DNA from 3 places in the Ruania alba genome. Region 1 is predicted to be linked to each of the others. Evidence: riboswitches for the same ligand, from Rfam matches in the RefSeq annotation. Region 1 holds a riboswitch; each other region holds the start of a gene.

What was found. Region 1 has a riboswitch for S-adenosylmethionine ahead of BLU77_RS09370 (LLM class oxidoreductase). Riboswitches for the same ligand answer to the same signal wherever they lie in the genome.
Region 2: it holds a riboswitch for S-adenosylmethionine, as region 1 does, so the genes downstream of both, BLU77_RS17120 (aminotransferase class V-fold PLP-dependent enzyme) here and BLU77_RS09370 (LLM class oxidoreductase) in region 1, are expected to answer to the same signal.
Region 3: it holds a riboswitch for S-adenosylmethionine, as region 1 does, so the genes downstream of both, BLU77_RS17170 (rhodanese-like domain-containing protein) here and BLU77_RS09370 (LLM class oxidoreductase) in region 1, are expected to answer to the same signal.

What each region holds. Positions count from the first base shown of each region.
Region 1 covers NZ_FNTX01000001.1:2,033,783-2,041,078, forward strand. Annotated here, with positions in the region: gene BLU77_RS09360 (MFS transporter) at 40-1,275, opposite strand; gene BLU77_RS22025 (hypothetical protein) at 1,459-1,614, opposite strand; gene BLU77_RS09370 (LLM class oxidoreductase) at 1,626-2,450, opposite strand; SAM riboswitch class IV at 2,719-2,833, opposite strand; gene BLU77_RS09375 (CHAT domain-containing protein) at 2,904-5,297, opposite strand; gene BLU77_RS09380 (S8 family peptidase) at 5,254-6,804, opposite strand; gene BLU77_RS09385 (hypothetical protein) at 6,806-7,252, opposite strand; gene BLU77_RS09390 (RNA polymerase sigma factor) at 7,245-7,296, opposite strand, start outside.
Region 2 covers NZ_FNTX01000002.1:1,497,936-1,505,231, reverse strand. Annotated here, with positions in the region: gene BLU77_RS17125 (FGGY-family carbohydrate kinase) at 1-1,012, opposite strand, end outside; SAM riboswitch class IV at 1,096-1,211, shown strand; gene BLU77_RS17120 (aminotransferase class V-fold PLP-dependent enzyme) at 1,240-2,640, shown strand; gene BLU77_RS17115 (alpha/beta hydrolase) at 2,735-3,676, shown strand; gene BLU77_RS17110 (hypothetical protein) at 3,714-5,024, shown strand; gene BLU77_RS17105 (hypothetical protein) at 5,052-5,585, opposite strand; gene BLU77_RS17100 (DUF4352 domain-containing protein) at 5,582-6,145, opposite strand; gene BLU77_RS17095 (hypothetical protein) at 6,142-6,783, opposite strand; gene BLU77_RS17090 (histone-like nucleoid-structuring protein Lsr2) at 6,871-7,197, shown strand.
Region 3 covers NZ_FNTX01000002.1:1,511,464-1,518,759, forward strand. Annotated here, with positions in the region: gene BLU77_RS22210 (TOMM precursor leader peptide-binding protein) at 1-583, opposite strand, end outside; gene BLU77_RS17150 (hypothetical protein) at 580-933, opposite strand; gene BLU77_RS17155 (hypothetical protein) at 947-1,213, shown strand; gene BLU77_RS17160 (hypothetical protein) at 1,269-2,159, opposite strand; gene BLU77_RS17165 (hypothetical protein) at 2,107-2,649, opposite strand; SAM riboswitch class I at 2,838-2,919, shown strand; gene BLU77_RS17170 (rhodanese-like domain-containing protein) at 2,924-3,343, shown strand; gene BLU77_RS17175 (O-succinylhomoserine sulfhydrylase) at 3,357-4,580, shown strand; gene BLU77_RS22970 (response regulator transcription factor) at 4,643-6,259, opposite strand; gene BLU77_RS17185 (tautomerase family protein) at 6,302-6,526, opposite strand; gene upp (uracil phosphoribosyltransferase) at 6,719-7,296, opposite strand, start outside.

The sequences.
Region 1 (7,296 bases):
AGGTGCCCATATCGCGGGGCCTGACGCATCACCGTCGACTCAGCTGGTCGCTTCGCGCGGGAGCCTGGTGCTCTGCGCTCGACGGAGGGCTCGCGCACCGGCCAGCGAGATGATCGCGGCTGAAGACGCCCCCACGATCGTGACGGCGAAGGCCGGGGTGTACCCGCCCCAGTCGGCGAGCCGCCCGGCCGCGCTCGAGCCGATCGCGTACCCGAGGCCGGTCGCAGCGGCGAGCAACGTCATCGCGGCACCGAGCCGGCTCGGCGGACTGATCCGCTCAGCCAGGGTGAAGGTGGTGATCATCGAGGGGGCGACGGCGAGGCCGAGGACGACCAGCACCGGGACGAGCCCGCCGATGGAGGACACCAGCAGCAGCGGCAGGCTCAGTACCGCCAGAGCAACCGTGAACAGACGCAGTCGATTCTCGTACCGGAACGCCTCGGGCACCGCGACGACGGCCAGACCGGCCGTCACCGAACCGATCCCGAGCAACGCGTGCAGCAGACCAGTCAGGCCCGGCTCCCCCGCCTCGGTGGCGAGCACCGAAGCCCCCGCCTGGACCGACCCGAAGATCATCCCGATTGTGAGCTGGGCGAACACCAGCACGAACAGCACCGCCGGCAACCGCACCGCAGCGACCGAACGGTCCGGCTTCGGCACCACCGTGGCCGTGGGGTGCAGGGCGAACCACAGCCCGAACACGCCGAGCAGCACACCAGCGGTGATCAACGCCGCAGACGGGTTCAGAATCGCCGCCACCACCCCGACCAGGGCCGGCCCGAGCACGAAGCTGGCCTCGTCGGCTGCGCCCTCGTAGGAGAAGGCTGCATCGACCATCCGCTGCTCCGCCCTGCCCGAACGTCGTGCGATCGGGCGCCATCGCACCCGCGCCATCGTCCCGACCTGAGGCAGGAACGCGCCGCTGGCACCCGCGATCAGCACGAGCGGCCACCACGCTTCGCCCGAGGTGTAGCTCGCGGCAGCGAGCACGAGCCAGATCAGTCCGGCGGCGCCCACCACCGACTGCACGAGCAGCACCCGGCGCTGTCCCACCCGGTCGGTGAGCGCACCGGCCAGTGGGGAGGCCACCGCGTTCACGACGGCGGTCGCACCGGCCGCGGCACCACCGGCACCGTAGGAACCGGTCACCGCTGAGACCAGCAGCAGCGCACCGATCTGCGACATCGCCAGCGGGAGGCGGGCGAGGAAGGCGATGATCACGTAGATCGCGCCGGTGAGGGAGAACAGGTTCCGGTAGGAACTCAGCGGGGACATTCATGCTCCAGGGTGCGACGGTGTGCGCACCACCCCACCGCTGGTGCGCGCCATGCCCTGGTCGACGCCGAAGCCCGACCGCAGCAGCAATGCTACGCCCTGATCCGCAGAATCCGACGTCGGCCGGCTGTCGCCCGCCTCACACCGAGGCGCCACGACCTCCAGGTCGACGTCGGATTCTGGTCAGGCGGTGGCGTGGCTGCGCTGACGTGCCGGAGTGCGGCGAGTCGTGCGACGTGCCGGCGCCGTGTCCACCGCGGCGGTGCGCGGCTTGCGCAGTCCGCGGGCCTCCAGCTGCGGGATGACCTCCTGCACCAGTGCGACCACGTCGGTGGGCACCGAGGCGGGGATCACGGTGAACCCGTCGGCGGCTCCCCGTGTACCCAGGTGGCCCACAGGTCGGCGAGGTCGGTCGCGGTTCCGATCGAGCGCAGCGGCACCTGTCGCGGCTGGGTCTCCAGCGAGGTGAGCAGGTCCCATCGAGCCCGCGCACTCGGGGCGTCGGCGGAGATCACGGCGTGCACATCGACGAGCACCTGCACATCGTCGGGGTCGCGGCCCCACTCGGCGGCAGCCTCACGGATCGCGGTCCGGGCGGCCCGGGCCTCCTCGAAGGTGGCCACGCTGATCCGGGCGATGTCGCCGCGCGCGGCGGCGAGCTCACCGTCCACTGGGGTACGCACCGGAACCACCACCTGGGGGCGGGTCGTGGCACTGGTGCGCTCCGCCGTCGTGGGCCACGTGCCGATCACGGACTCGACCGCGCGCAGGCTACGCGTGCCGGACTCGGCGACCTCAAGCTGCCAGCCGGCACGACCGGCCGAGGCGCGGTGCACGCTGGCGACCGCTCCGCCGACGTGGTCCGGGCGGCTCCCGGTCAGCGGCACCGTCGCCACCAGGGTGGCCGAGGAGGTGTGCCGGGAGAGGCGGGAGGCGGCGACGGCGCCGTCGAGCCAGTCGTCCCGGCGACGCTGGCCGGCGGCGTGGAAGGTCTCGTCCAAGGCCAGCACGTCGACCCCGCCCTTGTCGGCGAGGGAGGCGAGCCCGGCGAGGCGACCCATGATGAAGGACTCGGCGTCGGAGTCCTCAGCGCGGCGCCATTCGCGCGGTGCGCCGGCGCCGGAGAGATCGAGGGCGATCAGGGAGGTGGGACGAGCAGCGGATGCAGCAGACATGGGAAGTGTCCTTTTCAGCGAGAGGCCGGGGGCTCGATCGCCTGATGCACGCTGGTGGTGTCACGCCACCGGCAGGTGTGCACCTGGGGACCGAGGGTGATGCCGAAGGGGCAAGAACGCCCGAGACATCGGATGGAGCTCGGCTCAGGCCGGCATGCGACAACAGCACATGACACAGGGGGTGACGCTCAGTGCGGGCCGTTCGGGCACTGTGGTCCAGTCCTGGATCATCTGCTGAGGTGTCCTTCTCTCGTTCACCGCATCTGCGGTGCTGCGCTTGCCCCGCACCAGTTGGCCGGGGCCAGGTCGTCACCCGGGGCACCCCACCGCACAGGAGGGTTGCCGGTCAGCTGGCCGGGGCCGTCTCGCTGACACTCAAGACCTTGGTCAGTACTCTACGGACGGTTTGGATGACGTGTCAACCAAATCGTGAGACGTGAGAGACGTCACAGATCACCCGGTGCCGTAGCACTGCACGGCACAGTCGAGCGCGTCGCCACCGAACGCCGTCGCGACCGCCTCGGCCGGGCTGCGCCCGCCGGCGAGCAACTCGTGCAGCCGGGAGAATCGCTCGAGCGCGGCCGTCTCGGCGATGTCGGCCGGCGCCGCCACCACAGTGCGCGCTCCCGCGTGCAGCCACGCCCGCGCCATCCCGAGCGAGCCACCGGCTGCCCCGCACGCGGAGAGGACCACCACGGGCGGCACCCGACCGAAGAGCTCGACGTCGTGTCCGAACAGGTCGCCGTCGGTCAGCTGCAAGGAGGCGAACAGTGGGTGCGCCTCCCGGTCCTGACCGTGGGCGCTCACATGCAGCAGATCCACGTCCGCAGCGAGGGCCTCGGCGTCGTGGCACCGGTCCCCTGCCGTCACCGTGTGCGTGTGCCATCGCTGGCGCACCACGTCCGCCTCCGCGCTTCCGGTGCGGGTACCGGGCCCGACGACGACTCCGACGTCGCCGATCGGGTCGTGCCGATCGCCGTTGCGCAGCCAGGCGCTCGCCGAGGTCGGCACGGTCACCGGGACGTCCGCAGTGCTCGGCAGCTGGCCCCACGGCATCCGAGCCATCACCGCCGGGGCGGTGACGACGAGCGAGGACGCCCCGCATAGCGCGGGCTCGAGGATGTGGTCGAACGCCTCGATCCGCTCCTGGAGAGCGGCCCGCACCACGGGGGTCGCGAGCTGTGCTGCCATCGTCAGGTCCGCGCTGAGACCCCCGAGGAGGCGCGCCATGTGTGCCCACTCGCCGAGGTCGAGGATCTCCTCGCGGTCGCCGAGCGTGAGGGCGATGAGGCGGCCCTCGATCTCCATCAGTGTCACGTAGCGTCCGGCTCGTTCTCCCGCCGCCCGTTCACGCACCGCCTGCACCGTGACGAGCGCACCAGTCGGAAGATCCGCTGCGGCCAACCACCGTCCGTGGCGGATCTGGGCGACCAGCTGCAACCGCGCGGCGGGATCACCGTCCGGACCGAGTTGGCGCAAGTCGGCCAGCAGGTTGCCGAGTTCCTCCGGCGGTCGGGTGGCAGGAACGCGAGCCACCAGCTCACGAGCTCGCTCGGACCAGGTGAGCAGGTCCTGAGGATCCCCGCTCAGATGTGCGGCGCGTTGGCCGAGCCTGATCACCCGCGCCCCCAACCGCCGGCTCACCGACTGCAGCTCGAGGCTGCCGATTCCGCGCTGCCACCGGTCGAGCTCGTCGATCGCAGCCGCTGCCGCACTCAGAGCCGCATCGGTGTCGCCGGCTCGCAACGCCACCTCAGCCGCGACCTCACCGGCAAGCAGGCGGACGGTCAGCGGCTCCTCACTGTCCGGGAGCCGGGGCTCTGCCCCGCGCAGGCCGGCGGCGCGCATCCGCAGCGCGGTCGCCGTGTGCCGGCGTCCGGCCCGCTCCAGCCGGTCGGCGAGAGTCTCCACGCTGTGCGGGCTCGGTGGCCTCGCGCTGCGGCACCTGCTGAGCATGACCACCGCGCGCGCCTCGTCGGCATCGACGGCGTTGCCGTGCTCACGGTTGCGACGCACCGCGCGCTCAGCGGCTCCCAGCGACTCGTCGTCGCCGAGCTGGCGAGCCAGGTGCAGGTCGACATCGGCTTGGAGCCGCCACAGCCCGCTGCCATGCAGGCGCGCCGCCACATCGCGCAGCAGCGCCACTGCTTCACCACGCAGGCCGGCCGCGTCCAGCGCCGTGGCCCGGTCGATGTCGAGGGTCGCGGTCACGGACGTGCCGAGCTCGGCGAGGTCGGGGCGCGCGCGGTCCATCCACCGGAGTGCGTCCACCAGTTCGCCGCGGAGCAGGTGCAGGTAGCCGAGGTTGTGGGCACTCTTGGCCGCCGAGACGGCGTTCGAGCCTCGGGTGCCTTCCTCGAAGTCCCGCCGAGCAGCCTCGTAGGCGGCGACGCTCAGGTGGGCCGTCCCCCGGTTCAGGAGCATGCGGCACCGCTCCTCTCCCGTCAGGACCTCCAGCGCGGTGCTGAACAGCTCGATGGCCGCGTCAGTCTCTCCGCGGACGAAGCGGATCGTGCCGAGCTGGCCCGCGAGGAGTGCGTGCGCCAGTGTGCCGCTCTCCGCGCCGTCGAGCGCTGCCACGCACCGGGCGAGCCCTTCGTCTGCACGACCCTGCTCGACTTCGACGAACGCGAGGGTTCCCTCGATCCGGCAGATGTCCTCGACGCTGGTGGCACACTCACGGGCCTGGTGCAGCAATCTCTCCGCACCAGGCAGATCGCCGGCGTTGGCCACTCGCCTGGCTTCACCATGCAGCGCGGCGGCATCGTCGCCCGCGCTGCCCGCGAGCAGCTCGGTCACCGCGTCATCGACCTCCGTCCTCGACCATTCGCCATGCCAGGTGCGCACCGCGGATCCGCTCCGCGATGTGCTTGGCGGGAGGAATTCGCGGTTCAAGCACGTGCGCCACTCTGGCGGCGAGCAGCGGTGCGGCGAACGAGGTCCCGCTCCAGACGGCAAAGCCACCACTGAAGTCGTCGAGGTCGAAGGTCTCGCTGCCGGGCCCCGTCTCCACCGTGGGCTGGCGGCCGGAGTCCAGGCGCGGACTGGTGCTCACCAGAGCCGCACCCTGGTCCCAGCAGCTGACCCACGCGCCTTGGTTGCTGAAGGCCGCGATCGTCCCGTTCGGGTTCCGCGCACCCACAGAGATCAACGGCGCCACCGAGGGGTCCGGAGAGAGGGTGAACGCGGCCGGGAAATGCGGACGAGTGGTGGCGGCGTTCCCTGCGGAGGCGACGATCGTGGTCCCCTCCGCGCGCAGGTGGTGCAGCACCCCGTAGAGCGCGGAGCTGTAGGCGGCATCCTCGGGCCGCTCGTGGGTGTAACTGAGCGACAGGTTGAGCACGTCGATGGGACCTGTCGTGCGCTGGTACGCGGTGAGCTGAGCGAGCACGGAGATGAGCTCGAGCTCGGTGACGATCCCGTCCCCATCACAGACCCGCACCGCGAGCAGGTCAGCATCCGGTGCCACCTGCCGCACCAGGCCGGCGATGAACGTCCCGTGGCCGACGGCGCGCCCGGCGAGACCGGTGATGGTCGGTCCCGGGCTCGGGTCCCGTTCCGGATCAGGTGAGCCGTGCCGGCCGATGGGATGTCCGTCGACGTGCGGCACGGTGACGACGTCGTCGAGCCACTCGTGGTCGCCGCACCCGGTGTCGAGCACCGCCACCGTGACCCTGCGAGAGGCCTCGGGGCGACGGGACGGCGGGGCGATCGGTACGCTCACCGGTTGCCGTCCGCCGAGCCCCGGCCGGGCGTACCCGGCGGCGGGATTGGTCTCGATGAAGGGGTTCGTCTCGATGAAGGGGTTCGTCTCGATGAAGGGATTGGTCTCGATGAAGGGCCCGAGACTGAGCAGATGGTCGAGGCCGAGGGCCACGGGTGCCCGCCGACGCTCCTGCACGGCCCGCAACGCGACGGCTGCATCCGGCCCGTCGACGGGGGCACCCACATTCCTGGCCAGGTGCACCCCGATCACCCCGACCGGGATCGGCTGCCCCTCCGGACCGGCGTGCTCTCGCCCCGCGTACAGAGGCTTCCAAAGCCTTCGCAGCGCCTCCAGCGCTGTTGTCGGCTCGCCCGCCCGGTACGCCTTCCGGAAGTTCTCGACGGCGCCTGTCACCCCCGCGTCGGCGCTCACCTCGTCCGAGACGAATAGGACAGGATCGCCGAGCTCAAGCCGCCACTGCCGCTCCGCGAGGACCTCGTCGAGAACGGCAAGGTCCTCCTCAGCACCCGGGACAAGTGGGCACAGCAACGAGTCGCTGAGGTAGGTCGTGCCGAACCATCCGACATCCGGATCGGGACCCGTGGCGCGCACCCGCGCCCACAGCGCCGGAGGCTTCCAGTCGGTCATCTCATACCTCGAATCCTGGAGTCAGGTACGCACCCTCGTCGGAACGTAGTCGCAGTCGCACCGGTCCGGAAGGCACCTTGTCGAACTCGAACCGGCCCGCGGCGCTCACCTGGACCGTGCGAGACCATTCCTCGTTCACCAGGGCCACCTCACGGATGCCCTCCGCCCAACCGTCCACCCGCCGCGACCCGTCGTCGTCCTGGCCGAGCCGCAGCACCAGCGTGAGGCTGTCGGAGGTGAATTCCAGCACCTGTGCCCCCTCACCGCGCACGCCGGCCAGCTCGGCCGGCCGCAGGCTCAGCAGCTCGGCGTCGAGGTCCTCAGCGGCGATCGCAGCGATCACCGAGTCGACCAACCCGGTCGGGGCGGGGTCCGCACGCTGCCACATCCCCCGCATCCACTCCCACGTGTCGGCCTCGGAGGGTCCGCGCTGCACGCCCTCAGGCATGGTGTACCCCTTCCGCGGCGAGCATGGATCGGAGTCGATCCAGA
Region 2 (7,296 bases), on a different contig from region 1:
CCGCGGCCCGTTCGTTCAGCACGTCATAGACGTCGCACCCGCGCCGTTCTGCCTCGGCCGCGGCATGCCCCGCGAGCTCCCGCCGGAACCATGACACCAGAGTGCCGGTGGCAGCCTGCCCGCCCTCGAGGGTGAACCGCCCCGGCGCGATCGCGTCCGTGAACGCACCCCACAGTCCCGGTACCTCCAGCGGCCGGTCCGTCTGGGCGATCAGCACGTGTGAGGACCCGGTCACCAGTGCCCTCTGCCCTGGGCGCACCACCCCCACGCCGATGGTGGCGGCATAGGCATCGATCGCACCCTCGACGACCGGGATGTCCGGGCGCAGCCCCAGCTCCTCAGCCGCCGCTGCGGTGAGCGGGCCGACCACCTCACCGGGGTGCAGGACCTTACTCGGGTAGCGCTCGAGGATGTCTGCTCCCTCGATCGGGTCATACACCTCAACCGGCCACCCACCGCGGGTGCGGTCATGGAAGTACTTGGCGGCAGCGTGACTGATCGACATGCTCCACTGCCCGGTGAGCCGGTGCGTGAGCCAGTCGGTGCAGTCGCAGATCACCTCGGTGGCGCGCCACACCTCGGGTTCGTGCCTGCGCAGCCACATCACCTTCGGCAGACCCCACTCGGCCGAGACGGGTCGTCCACCGGCATACGGGGGCGCGGTCTCGCTCAGGTGTTCCGCCTGCTCGACCGCACGCAGGTCCATCCAGAGGACGCCCGGGCGCAACGGTGTGCCGTCGCCGCGGGCTGCCACCACGGTCGCGCTGGTGGTGTCCACCGACATCGCGGCGATCGCGCCGGTCGGCAGGCCGGCCGCAGCCACACACCCACGCACCACCCGGACGAGGTGAGCCCACCATTCCTGCGGGTCCTGCTCGGCCCAGCCCGGCCGAGGTGAGCGGGGCGACCAGGCGGAGGTGCACCTGGCCAGCAGGACGCCGTCGGGGGTGAACACCCCGGCGCGTGCACCGCTGGTGCCCAGATCGACGGCGAGCAGGTGGTCGGCGCTCATCTCACCTCTTCGACCGGCAGCGGACGGACACCTCGTGAGACGCCGTTCACCGACGCCGGTGTCTGTGGCATCCTAGACAAGACGGTCATGAGCGCCAGCGATCAGCCCCGGCTAGCTGGCCGGCAACCCTCCAACCGCGGTGGGGTGCCCCGGGTGACGACCAGGCCGGCGTCGAGGTGGCGTCCGGCAAGCGCGGACCCCCTGGGGTCCGGACACCGGAGGAACACATGCCCCAGAATCCCGTTCTCCCCCTCGTCGGCGCTGACACGACAGTCCCGTTGACGGTCCCCCGTGAGGGAGCGACCTCGATCGCGTACGCGAACCTGGATTATGCGGCGAGCGCACCGGCACTGAGCGCGGTGGCGGACGCCGTCGATCGGGCTCTCCCGCTGTACGCGAGCGTGCACCGCGGAGCCGGGTACCTCTCCCAGGTGTCCACGGCCCTCTACGAGCAGTCCCGGATCGCCGTCGGGCGGTTCACCGGCGCCCGTGACGAGGACGTGGTCGTGATCACCCGGAACACCACCGACTCGCTCAACCTGCTCGGCGGGTGCGTGCCCGGCCGGGTGCTGGTGCTCGACATCGAGCACCACGCCAACTTGCTCCCCTGGCAGCGCCACGGCGCGGACGTGCTCGCCGCCCGCGGCACCGTGGCCGAGACACTGGACGCACTGTCCGAGGCGCTGGCCGGCGCCGAGTACGCACTGGTGGCGGTGACCGGCGCCTCGAACGTGACTGGGGAGGCGCTCCCGATCGCTGAGGTAGTCCAGGTTTCCCACGGCGCGGGGGCCCGCGTGGTGGTGGACGCCGCCCAGCTCGCCCCGCACCGGCCGTTCTCACTGGCGGCCACCGGCGCCGACTACGTGGCCATCTCCGGCCATAAGCTCTACGCCCCGTACGGCGCGGGTGCGCTGGTGGGGCGTCGGGACTGGCTGGACGCCGGCACCCCGTACCTCGCCGGCGGCGGCGCGGTGACGAACGTGACCGCCGAGGAAACCACCTGGGAGCCGGCTCCGCAGCGGCACGAGGCCGGCAGCCCGAACGTGATCGGGGCGATCGCTCTGGGCGTCGCCTGTACCCAGCTGGAGGCGGTCACCGCCGAGCTCGCCGCGCATGACACGGCCCTGCGGGACCGTCTGGTGACCGGGCTCGAGGCGATCGATGGGGTCGCGGTGCTGCGCCTGTGGCCGGACTCGGCCGACCCGACCGCGGTGGTCTCGTTCAGCCTGCCCGGCCACGACGCCGGCCTGGTGGCCGCCTACCTGTCCGCCGAGCACGGGGTAGGCGTGCGCGACGGCAGGTTCTGCGCCCATCCCCTGCTGGCCGCACGTGAGCTGGACGCGGGGCTGCGGGCGAGCATCGGGCTGGGCAGCACGGCCGAGCACGTGGACCGGCTGGTGGCGGGCGTGGCGCAGTACCTGAGCACGGGCCCGCAGGCCTCCTACTCCGTGGTGAACGGGCGCTGGCAGCCGGAGGACGACCAGCGCGAGCTGCCCGAGGCGATCGAGCTGCTGCACGATCTGCACGCCGATGCCGGGGCGCCGTCCGTGCTGGCCACGGCCGCGGCCGGAACTGGGTGCGGGCCTGCGCCGAGCGTGGCCGACGTGCTGGCGGGAGCCACGCACTGACCCGTCAACTATCGACGGCGTCCGGAGACCTTCGTGCGAGATGTGGCAGCACCGTTCCCAGGACAGTCGATAGTTGCAGCGTAGATTCGGTGCCATGAGCATGGACGTCCTCGGCGGCCCCTGGGTGCAGCAGACCCTGCAGCTACGCCCCGACGGCACGCACCCGGACCCGGTGGCCACCCTGGTGCACCAGGACGACGCCGGCTCGCGGCCGCGCGCGGTGCTCTACCTGCACGGTTTCACCGACTACTTCTTCCAGGCCGAGCACGCCCAGGGGTGGACCGATACCGGGTTCGACTTCTACGCCCTCGACCTGCGCGACTACGGGCGCTCCATCCGCCCCGGCCGCACGCCGAACTTCGTCACCGATCTGTCCCGCTACGACGAGGAGATCGGCCTGGCGCTGGCACAGATCCGTGCCGCCGGCGCCGAGGAGGTGGTGCTGCTCGGCCATTCCACCGGTGGGTTGATCGCCTCCCTGTACGCCTCGGACCACGGCGGCGTCGATGCCCTGGTGCTGAACAGCCCGTGGTTCGATCTCAACTCCTCCTGGGTGAACCGGGTGCTCACCACCCGGGTGCTGGACGCCGTCGGGCGGTGGCTGCCCGTGCTGCGCGTGAGCACCCTGGGCGAGCCCTACGGGCGCAGCCTGCACACCTCCACCGGCGGCGAGTGGGGGTACGACCTGGCCTGGAAACCGTTCGAGGACGTTCCCGTCTACGCCGGATGGTTGCGGGCGATTCGGCGCGGGCACGCACGAATCGCGCGCGGGCTGGACGTGCACGCGCCGGTGCTGGTGTGCACCGCGGGGCGCAGCGGGCACCCGGACCACCCCACCGACGCTGATCTGGCCGGTGCGGACTGTGTGCTCGACGTGCAGCACATGTGGGACCGGGCGCCGCGCCTGGGCGTGGACGTGACCGTGCGCCGGTTCCAGGGTGGTCGGCACGACCTGGCACTGTCCGCCGAGCCGGTGCGGCAGGAGTATGCCCGCGTCGTGCTGGCCTGGGTGGACACGCGGCTGCCTGCCCTGTGACGGCGGGCCCGCTGGTGCGGCTCGCTATCCTCGCCCCATGACCTCACCTGCCACCCCCGGCGATTCCGCCGGTGTGCGTGTCGGTGATCCGTTCACGTTCCGGGCGCTCGCCGTCGAGCTGACTGCCCTGCTGGTGACCACCGGCAAGCTGCTGGGCCGGCACTGGCTGCCGGTGCTGGTGATCGCCCTCGTGGGAGTGACGGCGCACCTGTACCTGCGTGACCTGTCCGTAGTGGTCGGGCGGCTGGGGTCGGTGCCGGGAATGCTCACCCTCACCCTGGTGCCGTTCTCCACGTTGCTGAGTACGGTGACGATCCTGCTCGTGCTGCGGCGACGGGAGCGCTCGCAGAATCTCGCCCAGGATCTGATCGCCGCGCTCGGCAGTGTGCTGGTGCCATTCCTGGTGGTCTACGAGAGCGGAGACGGGCTCAAGGACGACCTGCGCTTCTACGGGTACCAGGGAGTGACCGACGACCTCAATCGGCTCGGGGTCGACGCTGATGCACCCAGCCGGGTGGTCGACGGCGGTTCAGCGTTGGTCCTGGGGATCGTGGCCGTGGCGCTGCTGCTGCGGCTCGTCGGATCGCGGTTCGCCGAGCGTGATTCACTCTGGTCGGATCGTGACTCCCCGTGGCGGATGACGCTACGGATCGTGATCGGCTACTTCGAGCTGGTCTGGATCGTGATCGGTGCCTATGCGCTCGGCTTCCTCGTGCGAAGCGGCGCCGGGTGGTGGCACTCGCGGGTGATCGGCCGGGCGGTCGGGTCGTGGTGGGACTCGGTCGACCTGTCCCTGCCGGTCTTGACGGGCGCCGTCAGCTGGCTGATCGGCGCCGGCGACACCCTGATCGCGGCGGCAGCGACCGCGATTCTCATCCCGTTGGCGTGGCTGACGATGGGGATGGTCGTGTACGGGGTGCGCACCTCGGACACGATCTCGGTGACCGACGTCGCAACGTCACGTCTCCCGTTCGCACGGCGGATGGCCACGCGGGTGGACGACCCCCGCGTGCAACGCGCCTGGGCGCGGGTGAGCGAACCGGAGGGCCGGTTCGGGATGCTCGTCGGTGGCATCGGTCTGATGGTGCGTTCCGGATGGGCACCGCTGGCTGCCTTCTGTCTTCTCTACATGGCGCTCACCGGGGTGCCGTACCTGGTGTGGGGTGCGTTCCGCGCCGTGCTGCCGACCCTGGATGTGGCGGGCTGGAACGCGTGGTGGGATCCGCTGTACCGGACCGCGGAGGTGCTGACGCTGCTGCTGACCGCCACACTGCTCGCGGCGGCCTCCGACCGGTTGCTCGCCCGACTCGGTGCGCCCTCTGCCTTGCGGCTGCCTGACCGCCGCTAGCACCCGGGCCGCGAAGGTCCGCGGTACCTACTCGACCTCGAGTCTGATGTACTCAGGGCGCATCACCCACAGCGCATCGATGCGGACCGCCGCGGGTTCAGCATCGGCCGGCAGGAGCACCAGCAGGTGCTGCACCTCCGGGATCGGGTCGTCTCCGCTCTCCGGGACCGTGACCGCGAGAGACCATTCATACCCTTCGGGGTCGAACGGGACGTTCTCACCGGCGGCGAACTGTCGACCCTGCGTGTCCTCGACGAGGACCTCGACGCTGCTGAAGTCGCTCTGTCTCGTCGTGACAGCCAGGGAGACCCGCCATGCCCGGAACCCTGCTGGTGGTGTCCATGGTCCGTCCCAGTCCACCACCTGACCAGCCGGCTCGATGCCGTCCAGCTCCACCTGGATGCCGCCGAAATCCTCGCCGGGACCGACCGCGGCATGCGCACCGCTGGGCCACCAGGTCTCCCGCGCCTGCTCGCTGACCCGCCAACCGAACGCGACCGTGGTGAGCACACCGACAACAGCGATGGCGAGGGCACGCCGCGGAATGTTCCTGCTCGTCATCGCTCACCTGCCGGCAGGAGGGTCGGCTCGGCGAGCGAGACCCGCTGGTTCTCGACCTCGGTGACGGTGACTTGCGTGACCCCATAGCCGACAGGGTCGCTCTCGATGTTGGAGCGCAGGTACGGCCAGACGAAGACGGTGAGATCGCCCAAGGCGTCGGCCGGGACTTCGAACGCGACCTCACCTCGGATCCAGGTGTCCGGCGCGACCTGCCAGAGCGACGCGGGCGACCGCGAGGAGACGGTGAAGGTCCTGCCCGCGGAGTCCCGAAGCCCGAGGCCGTACAGCCGGTTCGGCAGCTTCGTCGAGGCCATGGACAGATCGAGGATCACCCAGACCCCGTTCGTCTCCACGGCCGCACCGTCGTCGTCCAGCACCGCAGCGGCCTGGGCACCGTGCACATGTACCTGGAAGTCACCGACGCGTGCGTCCTCCCCGAGCGCGAAGGTGGTGGCCAGCGACCCGGACGGCCTGGTGTGCTCGGTGATGGTGTTCACGGCCAGCCCGACGGCGAGCACGAGGACGACGCCGGCCACCAGGGAGAACCTGCTACGCCTCATGTCTGATCCTCGAGAAGGGCCGGTGGGACCTCACCGGCGGGCACGGTGATGATGCTCTGCAGCGGCTGCGTATCCCACCGGATGTCGCCGGGAGAGAAGAAGCTGTCCCCCGCGAGGACGGGATAGGCCTCCACGGTGGCTTCCCCACCGAACTGCCCTGGGTCGGCCAAGGCCCAGAGCACGGCGACTCGCTGCGGCAGGTCCGGCTCGAGCACGACGAGGAATCCGCCGTCTCCGACGATCCGGGTGGTCGTCGGCTCCGGCTGCAGCGGGCTGGCGACCGGTACGCGAAACAGGTCGCGGTGCAGCACGACCTCCTCGTCCCGGGGATTCACCACATCCACGACCAGGCCGAACCAGGCCGAGGCCCCATCGGGCAGCCCGCCGGTGTAGACCCGGTCCGAGACGAAGTAGGACTGCACCGTGACCTCCACCTGCCCGAGATTCATCGTCTCCCCGGCGGCGACCTGCTCCGGCTGGATCGCGTCAGCGGTCTCGAAACCGCCGACGGCGGCGATCCCGATCGGGCTCAGCAGCAGCCCGAGCACCAGGCCAGCGACCACCTGTCGACGGCGTGTGGCCAGGCCGTGCCCGAGCGCGCGGCCAGCCGTGACCGCGACCGGCTGACGTGACCTCATGGGAGCAGGGTAGCGAGCACCGCGTGTCGAGCCGACCCGCCAACGCCGTACGCTGGGGTTCACACCACCTCACCCAGGGAGTTCTCTGTGGCCACCAGGACGATCATCGACCTGACCGACGACCTCGACGGCACCCCAGCGCAGCACACTGTGCGGTTCTCGTTGGAGGACACGGTCTACGAGATCGACCTGAACAGCGCCAACCGGGACAAGCTCACCCGTGCCCTGGCACCGTTCGCGGCCGCCGCCCGGCAGGTGCGTGGTGGCGGCACGGCGCCCGAGGCGGTGCGCACCGAGACTCCGGTGGACCCGCGGGCCGTGCGGGAATGGGCCCGTGCCCGCGGCCTCGACATCCCGGCGAAGAAGCGCGTTCCCTCGCACGTGGTGGAGGAGTTCCGCGCGGCCGGGAACTGAACACTCCGGAATCAGTCATCGATCTGGCGGTTGATCGACCTGGCCCCACTAGCAGCATCGACGTCTGATTCCGGTTCTGTGGTGGGATGTCTGCCGTGG
Region 3 (7,296 bases), on a different contig from region 1:
TGCTCTGCACCCGGCCGGCGAGGCATCCGACGCAGGCGCTGTGCCCCGGCGCCACGAACGGGCCGAGGGCGACCGTGTGCGCCGAGGACAGGTCGCACAGCACGTGCAGCGCACCGGAACGCACCAACGGGGAGGTGAGCTCCGCCGTCGCCTGCATCGTGGCAGTGGTGCGCACCACGACGGTGACGACGTCCGCGGCGCCGGGTGGACCGCCGTCGGGCCGGTCCTGGCTGAGCTGCCAGCCCTGGGTGTGGCAGAGCCCGGCGAACGCCGTGCGGAAGTCGGGGGAGTCGGCACCCGCGAACGCCAGGGCGAGTGTGAGCGGGCTGAGCGTGACGGGTGTGCCGAACATCCCGATCGCGCGCAGCTGCTCCACGGCGAGGCGGGCGGCGGGGGAGAGGCCGGCAGGTGTGGGCGGCTCCGGTGACCAGCACGCGGCCAGCTCGTCGGCGATCGTGCCGGGAACGTCGTCGACCACCCACACCTCGTCCGGCCCGGCGGTGGCCACCAGGTAGCCGCCCTCGTCGCTCAGCCGCCACCCGGGTGCGCCGACGACCGGACGGTCACTGGCGGGCGTCGTCATCGGCCGGCGCGCTGTTTGCGCAGCGCGGCACTGATACCGAGGATCCCCGCGATCGTCAGGACGGGGATGGCGACGATGCCGATGATCGCGAGTACGGCGCTCTCCTCGTTGAAGAGCAGCAGCCACAACGCGACCTCGGCGACAAACACGCCTGCGCCGACGGCGAGCACCAGCAGGGGCACCGCGACCGCGGCCGGGCCGGATGCCCCGGCGAGCCGATACCCGCCGATCGCCAGGCCGGCCGTGAGCAGCAGACCGAGGGTGGCCGTGATCATGATGCCGGACGAGTCGTCTGTCGCGAAGCCCAGCAGCGCGACGGCGATGCCGAGCGGCAGTGCGAGCGCGGCCATCACGAGCCCACCGGTGCGGCCGGGCCGTGGTTCCGGCGCCGCGACCGGGTGGACCGGTGGGGTGGGGTACGGCGCCGGCACCTCGGACGGCGCCGGCGGGCTCGGCGGCTCGCCCGGCCGGGTGATCTGGGCAAGCAGCAACGGCAGTGCCACCGAGGCCGCCACCGCTGTGCCTGCGCAGCAGCAGCAACAGCAGCACCCGCAGCACGACGGCGTCGTCGGACCGCCCGCCGGGGCCGGCGAGAACTGGTTCGGCGCACGCAGCAGGGCCATCCGGTGAGCATAGGACAGCGGCTCCGGTGGTGCCCTCCGCCGGGGCCGTACGCCCGAGTGGCTCAGCAGTCGGCGGGGTCGCCGGACCGGAGCGGCCGGTAGGCCACGTCGTCCGCGCCCACGGTCGCCGTCAGGGACGGCCCACCGGCGCTGGTGCGCTCGGTCAGCAGGACCTCCACCACCACGGTCTCGCCCTCGCGCGCCGCCTCCCACGCGGCGGGCAGGTCCCGAGTGTCGGTCACCCAGGTGACCCCGTTGAGCGGGCCGAGCCGGGAGATCCCGCACGCGGTGCCCAGCTCGAGCCGGTAGGGCCAGGGATAGCCGGGTTCGATCACCCCGCCCGGTCCGGCCGGCTGTGGCTCGTCGGCGGCGTCGATGAGGTTCTCGTCGGTGCCGAGCTGGTCGTCGGTGGCGGTGCTGCCCGGCTCCCGCAGGCCCACGTCCACCACGGTGCGTTCCTCGGGGACCCCGGCCGGCGGGTGGTCGGCGCTGAGCTGCACGTGGAACGGGCCGGCCGGCAGCATCGCCCGCTCCACCGCCACCAGGTAGGAGTGCGGGTTGGCGTCGTCGGTGCAGGCACCGGGGCTGCCGGGGACCACGATCTGCCCGTGCAGCACGCCATCGGTCACGGCCACCCCGTCGAGCCGGATCGGGCAGCTGGAGCCGTACATCGCCCCGAACCACACCACGATCTCGTCGGTGAAGCTCACCTCCGGACGCTCACCGCTCATCCCTGCGCGGTCCCAAAGCTGCTCGTACTGGGCGAGAGTGGTGGCCACTCCGGTGCGGTAGACCTCACCGGTGTGCTCGTCGCCGAGGAGGCGCCAGCCCTCACCCTCGGTCGGCTGATCGCCGGCCGGCACGATGTCGGCCGGGTGGCGGCCGGAGACACAGATCGGTTCAGTCGCGAACGGCTCCAGCGCCGTGAGGTTCTCCTCGGTGAGCGCCGTCACCTCCACCGACACCCCCCGCGGTCGATCGCCACCCCGAGCTCAACAGCACGCCCTCGGGTGTCTCGGTATGGATGCGATCGGCCAGTGCGGTCAACTCGGCTTCGGTGTGCTCGGCCGCGACCACCGCCACACCCTCATCGGGGAACTGCTCCGCGGCCTCGGCACGGCGCTGGTCGACGTCCTCGGTGAACGCCACCGTGACCCAGCCGTTGCGCTCGCGGTCGATCCACACCCCGGCGAACCCCGGCAGGTCGAGCGCCCATGCCTGCACCTGCTCCACCGGTTGGTCGTTGCCCACGTACACGGGCTCGTCGCGGTAGTCCCCCTCCGGTGCGCGCAGCACCTCCGCCGTTTCACACGCCGGGAGACCGTCGGCCGCGCCGGCCCCGGGAGCGGCAGTCCCAGCATCCGGGGCCGTCTGCCCGCAGGCGGTCAGGACGAGCACGCCGACGGCGCACCCCGCCATGGTCATCAGTCCTGCGTTGCGCATGCGTGCCCTCCGCTCCTCTCATGTGGTGTGTGTTCCGACGGCGGCCGGTGTTGCACGATCGTGGGAACCACCGTGGCCCGTCTGACCCACCGACGGCGGTGTGTCACTCTGCCGGTGGTGTGTCAGACTCGCTGCCCGCGATGTGACCTGACGTGACAGGTCCGCGCATCGGCGCCTACCATGCTCGGGACCCATCCAGAGCAGCTGAGAGATCTGGCTCGATGACGCTGCAGCAACCACTCCGGTGCTACCGCCAGAACCCGATGGAGGAGATATGACGTACGCAGGAGACCTCACCCCGACGGACGCCTGGCAGTTCCTGATCGACCATTCCGACGCTGCGCTGGTGGACGTGCGCACCCGCGCCGAGTGGTCGTTCGTGGGCGTACCGAACACCCGGCCGATCGACCGGCCCACCGCGCTGGTGGAGTGGAACACCTTCCCCGACGGCGCCCGCAACGCCCGCTTCATCGACCAGCTCACCGAGGCCGGGTACGAGCCCGGCGACGGGAAGCCGCTGGTGTTCATCTGCCGCTCCGGGCAGCGCTCCATCGCCGCCGCCGAGGCCGCGACCGCTGCGGGCTTCGGCCCGGCCTACAACGTGACCGACGGGTTCGAGGGCCCCACCGACACCGAGGGGCACCGCGGGTTCAAGGGGTGGCGCGCGGACGGGCTGCCCTGGGTGCAGAGCTGAGCGGGGAAATTCAGTGAGTGATCCCCGCCCGCAGTCGTCCCTGCCCGACGGGCTCGGCCCGGCCACGCTCGCCGTCCGCGGCGGTCAGCAGCGCACCGAGTTCCGGGAGACCTCCGAGCCACTGTTCCTCACCCAGGGGTACACCTACGACCGAGCGGCCGACGCCGAGGCGGCCTTCCTCGGTGAGGCCGACCGGTTCATCTACTCCCGGTACGGCAACCCCACCGTCTCCGCGTTCGAGGAGCGCCTGCGCCTGATCGAGGGCGCCGAGGCGTGCTTCTCGACGGCGACCGGCATGTCCGCCGTGTTCACCTCGCTCGCGGCGCTGGTCTCCTCGGGCAGCCGGATCGTGGCCGGGAACGCGCTGTTCGGGTCCACCTTCGTGGTGCTCAACGACATCCTCGGCAAGTGGGGCGTCACGGTCGACTACGTCAACGCCCACCGCATCGAGGAATGGCAGGCCGCGCTGGCCACCCCGGCCGATGTGGTGCTCTTCGAGACTCCCTCGAACCCGATGCAGGACATCGTGGATGTGGCGGCGGTGACCGAGCTCGCGCACGCCGCCGGTGCCACGGTGATCCTCGACAATGTGTTCGCTACCCCGATCCTGCAGAAGCCGCTCGAGTTCGGTGTGGACGTGGTGGTGTACTCGGCCACCAAGCACATCGACGGCCAGGGCCGGGTGCTCGGCGGTGCGATTCTCGGGCCCCGGGACTATGTGGAGGGCCCGGTGAAGCAGATGATCCGCAACACCGGCCCCTCGTTGAGCCCGTTCAACGCCTGGGTGCTGCTCAAGGGCCTGGAGACGCTCGCGGTGCGGGTGCGGGCACAGACCGCCGCCGCGCTGGAGATGGCGCAGTGGTTGGAGAGCCGGCCGAGGGTGCGCGGGGTGCGCTACCCCTTCCTGGACTCCCACCCTCAGGTGGCCCTGGCGAAGGAACAGATGACCGGCGGAGGCACCGTGGTCACCCTGGACCTGGACATTGACGGCTCCCCGGAGGAGATCAAGACCCGCAGTTTCGCCTTCCTCGACTCCCTGCAGTTGGTGGACATCTCGAACAACCTGGGCGACGCGAAGTCGCTCATCACCCACCCAGCCACCACCACCCACTCCAAGATCGCCCGGGAGGAGCGTTACGCCGTCGGGATCACCGACTCCACGGTGCGCCTCTCGGTGGGGCTGGAAGAGGTGGCGGACCTGCAGGCGGACCTGACCCAGGCACTGCGCACCTTCTGAAATGAAACGTCGATCTGGCGATTGAGTCGGGCAGGCGCAACAACCAGATTGACGTGCGATTCTCAGATCAGGCCGGTGTGCAGCCCGTGGGTGGCGGCACCCGTCCGTGAGGTCTGCCCGAGCTTGGTGAGGATGTTCGCCACGTGACGATGCACCGTGTGCTCGCTCAGGACGAGGGCAGCCGCGATCTCCGCGTTGCTCATCCCGCGCGCCACCAGGGTGAGCACCTCACGCTCCCGAGCCGTCAGGGGGCTGGCCCCGGGAAGGTCGAGGGCGCGCACGAGCCGGCGGGCACGGGCGAGGTCATCCCCGGCTGACAGTTCCGAGAGCACCTGCAGCGCGTGGCTGAGATGGCGCCGGGAAGCGCTCCTGTCCCCGGTGGCTGCGAGCGCTTCGGCGAGCGCGAGGCGCGTGTGCGCCTCGTCGAAGCGCAACCCCTCCGCGTCGAAAGCCTGCACGGCCTCGGTGAGCATCGGGACAGCCTCCGCGGGACCGACGAGCAGTGCGCCGGCCGCTGACGCTGCCGCCGTCAGTGACCGGCTCCCGGTGAACTCTGCGATCTGGCGCAGCTCGGCCACATACGCGCCGGCGGCTTCGGCCTCGCCGGCCGCCGTGGCGATCACGGCTGCCGAAGGGAGCACCTCGGCGCGCGCCATCCGACCGTGCGCGGGCAGTCGGTGGAGCAGCCCGCGGATGGCGGTCCAGGCGTTCGTGGCGTCGCCGCGGGCGAGCTGCATGCGTGCCTGTCCGATGATGGAGAGGGGGTGGAACTCGGCCTGCGCGAAGAGCGCCTCGGCCTCGTCGAACCGCCCCTGCCGACGGCGCAGCTCGCCCAGCTGCGCGACGGCCTCCAGGCGTGAGACGCGCCGGGAGGTGGACAGGCGCTCCAGCACCGCGGTCAGCTCACGTTCCGCGTCGTGCCAGGATCCGCAGGCGACCTGGACCGACGCGTGCTGGCTGCGGCAGACGTTGAACAGCGGTGTGAGCCCACGTTGGACGCAGATCGTCTCCACCCGCCGGCACCAGTCAGCCGCACGGGAGACGTCGTTGTTCAAGGTGCACGCGGCGATCAGCCAGCAGCAGATCTTGCCCATCCACATTGGGTCGGGCACGTCACCCGAGGTGGCCGCCGCGACCGAACTGTCCAGCAGAACGGTGCCGGCCGCGACATCCCCGGCTCCGGTCATCGCGAGACCTTGAAGGGCCTCTCCAACGATGGCGAGATCAGCGAGGCCGAGGCGGTTCGCGATGGCCGAGGCGCGCTCTCCGGCGGCCCGCGCCACGCCGGGGTCGTGGTCGATCGCGATGGCCAGCTCGGCTTCCCGAACGGCGTGCCACCCGTGCTCGGCAGCCTCGTCGAGCGTTGCCAGCAGGGTGGCCGCGCGTCCCCACCAGCCCCGGGCTACCGGTGCGCCGTACCCGAACAGCAGGGTGTCCCAGGAGAGCGCGGTCGCCGCCCGGGCCGCACCGAGCGGGTCATCGAGGATGCGATGCCTGCGGTAGGCGGTCTCGCGTGCCTGCACGCACTCCTCGCCGTCGTCGCGCCACCAGGAAGCCTGGGCCCAGCCTTCGTAGGCGAGCGGGTCACCGGACTCCTCGGCAACAGCGCGGAAGGCGGCCCGGGCCGCGTCCCACGATCCCGCGGCGAGCGCGGTCTGCGCCGACTTCAAGGAAGTCACCCGATCAGTATGACCCTCGGTTCGCGTGGCGGGGTCTGCGGGTCAGGCGCTCACCCCCTGCGACAGCGCCACCACGTCGGCGGTGGTGAGCGGATTGCCGGCGATCCCCCAGCTTCCGCTGCGGACCTCCTCCACCACGCACCACGTGACCGGGCGCATGTTCTCACCCTCGATACCCACGAGCGCGTCGGTGAGGCTACGGATCATCTGCTGCTTCTGGTCGTCCGAGAACACGTTCTCGAGAACCTTGACCTGGATGAACGGCATGTCGATCTCCTGTTGTCCGAGGCCCCGCCCGTTGCGGAAGCCTGGACACCACCCTGCGCGCGCACGCGTCCCGCGCACATCGCCAGGGAGGGCCATCTCTGTTCGGGCTCGTGGCCCGGACGGGCCAGCGCCCTGGACATCACACGTTTGCCCTGGCGGCGGTGCCAGTAGCCAGATCGACGTGTGAGTGCGTCAGTCGATGACGCCGTAGAGGCGGTCCCCGGCATCACCCAGGCCGGGGATGATGTAGCCCTTCTCGTTCAGGTGATCGTCGACGGCGGCCGTCACGATGGTCACATCCGCCCGGTCCCCGATGGCTTCTTGGACCATCCGGAGCCCTTCTGGGGCGGCCAGCAGGCAGACACAGGTGACATCCCGGGCGCCGCGCTCGAACAGGTACTCGATGCTGGCCACCAGGGTGCCGCCGGTGGCGAGCATCGGGTCGACCACGAAGCACTGCCGGCCGGTGAGGTCGTCCGGGAGCCGGTTCGCATAGGTGACTGCCTCGAGCGTCTCCTCGTTGCGCTGCAGACCGAGGAACCCGACCTCCGCCGTGGGCAGCAGGCGAGTCATCCCCTCCAGCATGCCCAGCCCGGCGCGCAGGATCGGCACCACCAGCGGGCGCGGCTCGGCGAGCGTGGTGCCGGTGGTGCGGGCCACCGGGGTGTCGATCTCCTCGGCCACGGTGCGGATCTCCCGGGTGGCCTCGTACGCGAGCAGCGTGACGAGCTCCTCGGTGAGTTGCCGGAAGATCGGTGAGGGGGTGCGAA